Regions from separate parts of the Pseudoalteromonas sp. 13-15 genome, predicted to be linked through region 2. Evidence: riboswitches for the same ligand, from Rfam matches in the RefSeq annotation. Region 2 holds a riboswitch; the other holds the start of a gene.
What was found. A riboswitch is a leader RNA that binds a small molecule or an ion and turns the genes downstream of it on or off. The one in region 2 is predicted to bind cobalamin.

Region 1 (3,423 bases), 240 kb from region 2:
GAAGTAGTGGTGATATAAATTGTGGATTTTTAGCTGCAAGTTTATTACAGCCACCAATCACGCTTTGCCCTTCACCTGTATGTTGCACAATGTACTGGGTAGACTTAAATCCGGCCATGCTGGTGGTTAAAAAGTATAGTGCTTGCTGAGTGTTCAGCTGAGGAATAAGCTCTTCAATATTTCCCATTCCATTATGAGAAACGACTAATATTGAATTTGCAGCAAGATAAGGTTTTACTTGTGAAAATGCATCTTGAACCTGAAAAGCTTTAACTGTAAAAATAACAACATCATAACTAGGTTGTTGCGCCAGATCGCTTAAATTAATAAAGCGTGCATTAATGTTATCTGACGGAGCGTTTTTACGGCTATAAAAACGCGTATTGCAGGTTGGTTTGCGTGTTAAAACATGAACATTATTTTTGTGACTTAAAAAGTGGCTTAGTAACAAGCCAATAGCGCCATCGCCTACAATTAAAATATTAGTCATAGGGATTCTTTTTTCGAGGTGTAAAAATAACTCTTAGTAAAAAGTAACTAGCAGCACCAGCAAAATCAGCTATAAAATCGCCAATAGAGGCCTGCCTGTAGGGGAGTGCGTCTTGCATTATTTCAATTGATGCGCCGTAACCGGCCAATAACAAAATTTGTGCGTACAAAGGAAGCTTAAACGCTTTATCCATAATAATAGCAAGCACAAAAAAAATCCCAAAATGGGCTACTTTATCAATGTGTGGAAATAGGTTAGCTGCGCCTTTTATTTCTTTGGCAAATAAAAAAGTAAACGCTACGATGCTGAGCAAAAAAACAGCTTGGTAAACACGCCTTGTCACGTAAAATCCTAGAGTCGCTTAAAAAAGAAGCTTAAGTATATCAAACTAAATTAGTATCGCACCTGAACAAGATGCAGAAAAATGTAAAGATTTATAATTTTAGCGTTATAATTGCGCCATAAAATTAAGATTGAATAGTTAGGAGAAAACCAATGCCTTCATTTGATATTGTATCTGAAGTAGAAATGAACGAAGCACAAAATGCGGTAGATAATGCAAACCGTGAACTTGAGACTCGCTTTGACTTTAGAGGTGTTGATGCATCTATTGAGCTAAACGACAAAACAATTAAGCTAAAAGCTGAAGCTGATTCACAGGTTATGCAATTGTTTGATATTTTAGCGGGTAAAGTTTCTAAGCGTGGTATGGATGTAGCGAGCTTAGAGTTGCAAGATATTAGCCGTGCAGGTAAAAATGTTTTTCGTAACGTTGCGCTAAAGCAAGGTATTGAAAAAGATGTGGCTAAAAAAGTAGTAAAAGCCATTAAAGATTCTAAAGTAAAAGTGCAAGCGGCTATTCAAGGCGAGGAAGTACGCGTAACGGGTAAAAAGCGTGATGACTTACAAGCTGCTATGCAAGTGGTGCGTACTGCCGATTTAGGTCAGCCATTTCAGTTTAAAAACTTCCGCGATTAATTATAAAAGCCTTTTTGGGCGCTTTATAAATAAAAAGCCAAATAGCCGCGCAGGTTATTTGGCTTTTTTTATAAACGCTACATAGTTTTTGTTTTTAATTGATTCGCTTTTTAGCTGTATAGACGTCCGTTGACATTTTTTATTAAACTCCTCACAATAGCGGCCTATTTTCAAGGTGCTTATTAATCTTTTCAACGGTTTGATTTTTTTAATAAGATAATCGGGAAGTTGGTGCGTTTTCATGATGACTACAATCCCAACACTGCCCCCGCAACGGTAAAGTAATGCATAAAGCTATGTACTTACTGAGTCCGGAGACCGGCCTTGATGTAATCTTACTTAGTTCTTTGCGGTGGGCAAAGAAGGGGAACTTCATGTTAAAAAAAACAACTCTTGGCGTTGCAATTACTGCTGCGCTGTCACTATCTGTATCTGCTGAAGAGCAATCAATCGAAACCATTACGGTAACCGCTAATAAGTTTGAACAATCAATTACTGATGTATTAGCGAGTGTAAATGTTATAACTCGTAATGACATTGAAACCAGTAATGTTCGCGACTTACCAACGCTACTAACCACTCAAGTTGGGTTTCAGGTCAACCCTAACGGCGGTTTTGGTCAAAATGCCGGTGTTTCATTGCGCGGTACAGGGTCAGGTGATACGCTCATTTTAATAGACGGTGTACGCACCGGTTCGGCAACGCTTGGTCAAAAAGCATTAAGTAATGTGCCATTAAATAGTATTGAACGCATAGAAATAATTAAAGGTTCACGTGCAGCTATTTATGGCTCTGATGCGTTAGCAGGTGTTATTAATATTATTACTCGGGAGTCAGATAACCTTTCGGTCAGTGCTACGTTTGGATCTGACGCGTACCAAGACTACCAGATTGCTGGCTCTGTAAAAGCAGGCGATGTAACAACGGCTTTTAATGCAGGGTTTGAAAAGACGGACAACTTTGATGTACTTCAAGGTGCAGCACCCGATGAAGACGGTTTTGAAAACAAAAACCTTGGCTTTAAAGTAAACTATACCGACACACATTTCGGTAACTTTAAGTTACTAGGGCAATACAGCGAAGGCTTTGCTGATTACGACAGCCGCTTTAGTCCTGCCGATAGCACGATTGAGCGAGGGGATTTTAAAAATTACCAGCTTTCGGCTGGTTGGAATAAAGACTATAAAAATCAAAATCACAGCCTTGATATAGCATTTGCAACGGATGACTCAGACAATCGTTATGTTGATTTTTCTCAAGGGCCAACAACAAGTACGTTTGTTACTAAGCGCTCACAAATTGACTACAACGGCCAATACCGCTTAAACGACACGTTAAACATTAGTGGTGGTATTAATTGGTACAATGATGACGTATCACAAAGCTCAACCACGTTTGAAGTGCAAGAGCGCGATGTATTAGCTGTATTTGTTGGCGCATATTACGATGCGGATGAGTTGCTTGCCAATTTAACTGTTCGTCAAGATGACGATGAGCAATTTGGTAATGAAACAACGTACACAGCGGCAGCTGGCTATCACTTATCTGAAGACGCAACATTTAGAATAAGCCAAAGCACGGGCTTTAAAGCGCCAACATTTAATGATTTGTACTTTCCTCTTTACGGCAATGCCAATCTTCAACCTGAAACGTCAGTGAATCGTGAGCTTGGCTTAAACGTCGACTTTGATACTGTACGTGTCGATGTCGCCATTTTTAGAAATGAAATTGAAGATAAAATTGATTATGACGCTAATTTTGCACTCACCAATATTAATGAGGCTCAATATGAAGGTGTTGAATTTAGTTTAGCCAATCAAATTTTTGGTTTTGATAGTAATGTGAATTTTGCTTACCTAAGTGCCGAAGATAAAGAAACAGGCGAAGCGCTTAGAAACGTTGCCAAACGAACCTTTAATTGGGAGCTTGCAAAACAGTTTGGTGCATTTGATACA
Region 2 (3,423 bases):
TGGTTGAGCAACATTTAGAAAATGGTGAATTATTTCATGTAAAAAATGTAGAAAATACGTCAAGAGATATATTTGTAGCCTACCATAGAGATAACGAACAAAAGGAACTGATAGAAACACTCATAAATTTACTACCTACCATTAAGGCACATGCTTAGTAATTGGGTTTTAAGTGGGTACATATTTGTATGATTGATGTTCATGTCCTTTTGATTTCATAAATAATGCAGTTTTATTAACTTTAAAAGTCAAAAATATTTCATTTGTAATATTTCTGTCATTTAGTGGTGACAAACTGCAGTCGTTTTAAAAATTAGTCTTTTGTGATTATCGAGGAAATAACATGAAATTTGTAAAATCGAGCTTATGTGTCGCTTTGCTAAGTGGTTTATCTTTTAATGTACTTGCTGACGTTGATGTTTACGGTAAAGCAAATGTGACTGTTCAGTCTACAGATGACGGCGAAGGGTCGTTCACTGAAATTAAAAGTAATGCATCTCGTTTTGGCCTTAAAGGTTCAGAAAAAATTACCGATGGCTTAGAAGCAGTTTATAAGTTTGAGTTTCAAGTTGATGTAACAGATGCAGACTCAAAAGGCGACGACGATAATATTTCTGCGCGTAACCAATATGTTGGTGTTAAAGGCTCGTTTGGTCAGGTAGTAGTGGGTCGTAACGACACGGCGTTTAAACAAGCGCAAGGTAAACTCGATTTATTTAATGACCTTGAAGGCGATATTAAAAACGTATTCAAGGGTGAAAACCGTTTAGGTGATTCAATTACATATACTTCAAACTCATACGAAGGTTTTAAAGTACTTGCTACTTTTATTGCTGAGGATGATGTAGATGCTGATAACGGTTACTCAATGGCAGTAACTTACGGTGATTCAGCACTTAAAAAGAGTGCGGTATATGCCTCAATTGCAGCTGACAGCGAAGTAAATGGTTACGATGTTGTACGTGCGTCAATCCAAGGTAAAGTTGAAGACTTTAAACTCGGTGCTATGTACCAAACTCAAGAAAAAGTAGACGGTTCAGCTGAAGGTGACGGTTACTTATTAAATGCAGCATACAGCATGGGTAAAAATACGTTTAAAGTTCAGTACCAAGCAATGGACTTTGACGATAGCGATGATAAAACAGCTATTTCAGTGGGTGTTGATCACAAGCTTAACAAAAACATTAAAGTATTTGGCTTTTACTCAAGCTTTGATATGGACAACAACGTAGACCAAGATTACTTAGGTTTAGGTATGGAATATAAGTTTTAACGACGAGTTAAAACACTCCCTTTTTAACCGCGCTGTAATTAGCGCGGTTTTTTTTGCTTTAAATTATTTACTTACCCGCCCATAATAGAGCTTCATTTGGAATGAGGTGCAATTCCTCAACTGTTCCCGCAACTGTAATTAGCGCTATGCTTTAAGTCAGATACAAATCAATTTTTAATGAGCGGGCCTACTCATGCTAATTTTAATGTACTCCTTTTTGGTGGTTGCATTACAAGTGGGTACTCGTGTCTAGGACAGAGTATTGCAAACTAAAGCACCAATATTAAACGTTCAAAATCTCTCGTGGGGAATAGCAAATAAACCTATTCTCAAACACATTAATGTGCAAATACCCGAAGGTAAATTTGTGGGCTTAATTGGCCCTAATGGCGCAGGTAAGTCGAGTTTACTGCGTTGTTTATATCGTTTTAATAAGCCTAATGAAGGGGTTATAGAGTTTAATAACCATGATATTTGGCAGCTTAAAAGTGATGAATATGCAAAGTGCGTTGCTGTTGTTTTACAAGAGGCGCCATCGCATTTTAATTTGTCGTTATTTGATGTTGTGGCTCTTGGCCTAACGCCTCATAAATCGTTATTTAGTTCAACATCGCAAAGCGAAAAACAACAAATCACTCTAGCTATAAAAACGGTAGGGCTTGAGCTGCACACAAATCAAAATTTTGAATCGCTCTCTGGGGGCGAAAAGCAGCGGGCACTCATTGCACGTGCTATTGTTCAGCAACCTCAGCTGTTAATTATGGATGAGCCCACTAGCCACCTTGATGTTAAATATCAAATACAGGTTATGGAGCTGGCAAAGTCTCTTGGTGTTACAGTATTTGCTTCGTTTCATGATCTTAATTTGGCTAGCGCTATGTGTGATGAGCTTGTCGTCATTAAAAATGGAGAAATAACGCATACCGGCTCTCCTGCAGAGGTACTGACTGAGCACATGCTTGATGATGTATTTGGTGTATGCGCTCAGGTTAGTAACCATCCTCAAGAATCTCAATTGGGTAAAGTTACGCCTCATATTACCTACTTTTATGGTTACAAATAATATGTTAGCAATGCATGTACGCCATTCAGTTGCACTGATTATTTGCATTACTATTGCCTTAGTAAGTTTATTTTTAGCATTGAGCTTTGGTGCTGCAGATACCTCAATACAGGATGTATTTAACAGTTTTATTTATTTAAATGATGCTTCATTCACCAGCCGTATTATTTTTGAATTAAGAATGCCCCGTACATTATTGGCGTTTTTAGCCGGTGCGGGGTTAGCTATTGCTGGGCTAATTTTACAAACCGTGACACGTAACCCACTAGCAGATCCTTACTTATTCGGTATATCGTCAGGTGCTTCGTTTGGTGTAGTTGTACTTATGGCATTTGTAGGAATTAGCGCGGGTTTTATGCTTTCGGCCGCAGCCTTGCTTGGTAGCTTATTAGCAATGAGCTTACTTATATTAATTGCCACAAGGCAGCAGGGCGGGCAAGTTGAGTCTATGTTACTTGCTGGTGTTGCACTCTCGTTTTTATTTAGTGCATTTACGAGTTTGTTGCTTTATTGGAGCGAGCCGCAAGCCGTTGCAGCTATTTTATTTTGGACCTTAGGAAGTTTTGCTCGTGCGCAGTGGGCAACACTTTGGATCCCCTTTTTAGTGATTACACTGTGCACCTGCGTAATGATTAGTTTTAGGCGCCAGCTTAATGCCATGTTATTAGGTGACGAAAGTGCCATAACCCTTGGTGTTAAAGTGCATCGATTTAGGGTGCTGATGCTAATTTTAAGCTCATTAATAACCGCTGTGCTGGTGGCAATGTGTGGCGGTATTGGTTTTGTTGGATTAATGGTGCCACATATTGTGCGCTTTTTTATTTCACAAGGCACCGTAGCAGGGCTATTAATAACAAGCTTAGCAGGAGGCACATTTATGGTGTGGGTCGATGTACTGTCTCGTTCTTTACTTCAAAATCAAGAGTTGCCAGTAGGGGTGATCACGGCCGCTATGGGGAGTGCGTTTTTCTTAAGTTTACTCTTTTTTAGAAAGTCTAAGGTGTAGCCATGAAAACACTCATGATACAGGGTACTACCTCGGATGCGGGAAAAAGCACCTTAGTGGCTGCACTTTGCCGAGTATTTG

Region 1: linked by a shared signal. The riboswitch ahead of ATS72_RS07740 (TonB-dependent receptor domain-containing protein) and the one ahead of ATS72_RS08935 (ABC transporter ATP-binding protein) in region 2 are both predicted to bind cobalamin.

Annotation. Positions count from the first base shown of each region.
Region 1 covers NZ_CP019162.1:1,676,672-1,680,094, reverse strand. The annotation lists gene ATS72_RS07755 (ketopantoate reductase family protein) at 1-490, opposite strand, end outside; gene ATS72_RS07750 (VanZ family protein) at 483-833, opposite strand; gene ATS72_RS07745 (YajQ family cyclic di-GMP-binding protein) at 986-1,468, shown strand; cobalamin riboswitch at 1,646-1,809, shown strand; gene ATS72_RS07740 (TonB-dependent receptor domain-containing protein) at 1,843-3,423, shown strand, end outside.
Region 2 covers NZ_CP019162.1:1,916,684-1,920,106, reverse strand. The annotation lists gene ATS72_RS08945 (LysR family transcriptional regulator) at 1-158, shown strand, start outside; gene ATS72_RS08940 (porin) at 344-1,273, shown strand; cobalamin riboswitch at 1,321-1,459, shown strand; gene ATS72_RS08935 (ABC transporter ATP-binding protein) at 1,536-2,336, shown strand; gene ATS72_RS08930 (FecCD family ABC transporter permease) at 2,338-3,342, shown strand; gene ATS72_RS08925 (cobyric acid synthase) at 3,345-3,423, shown strand, end outside.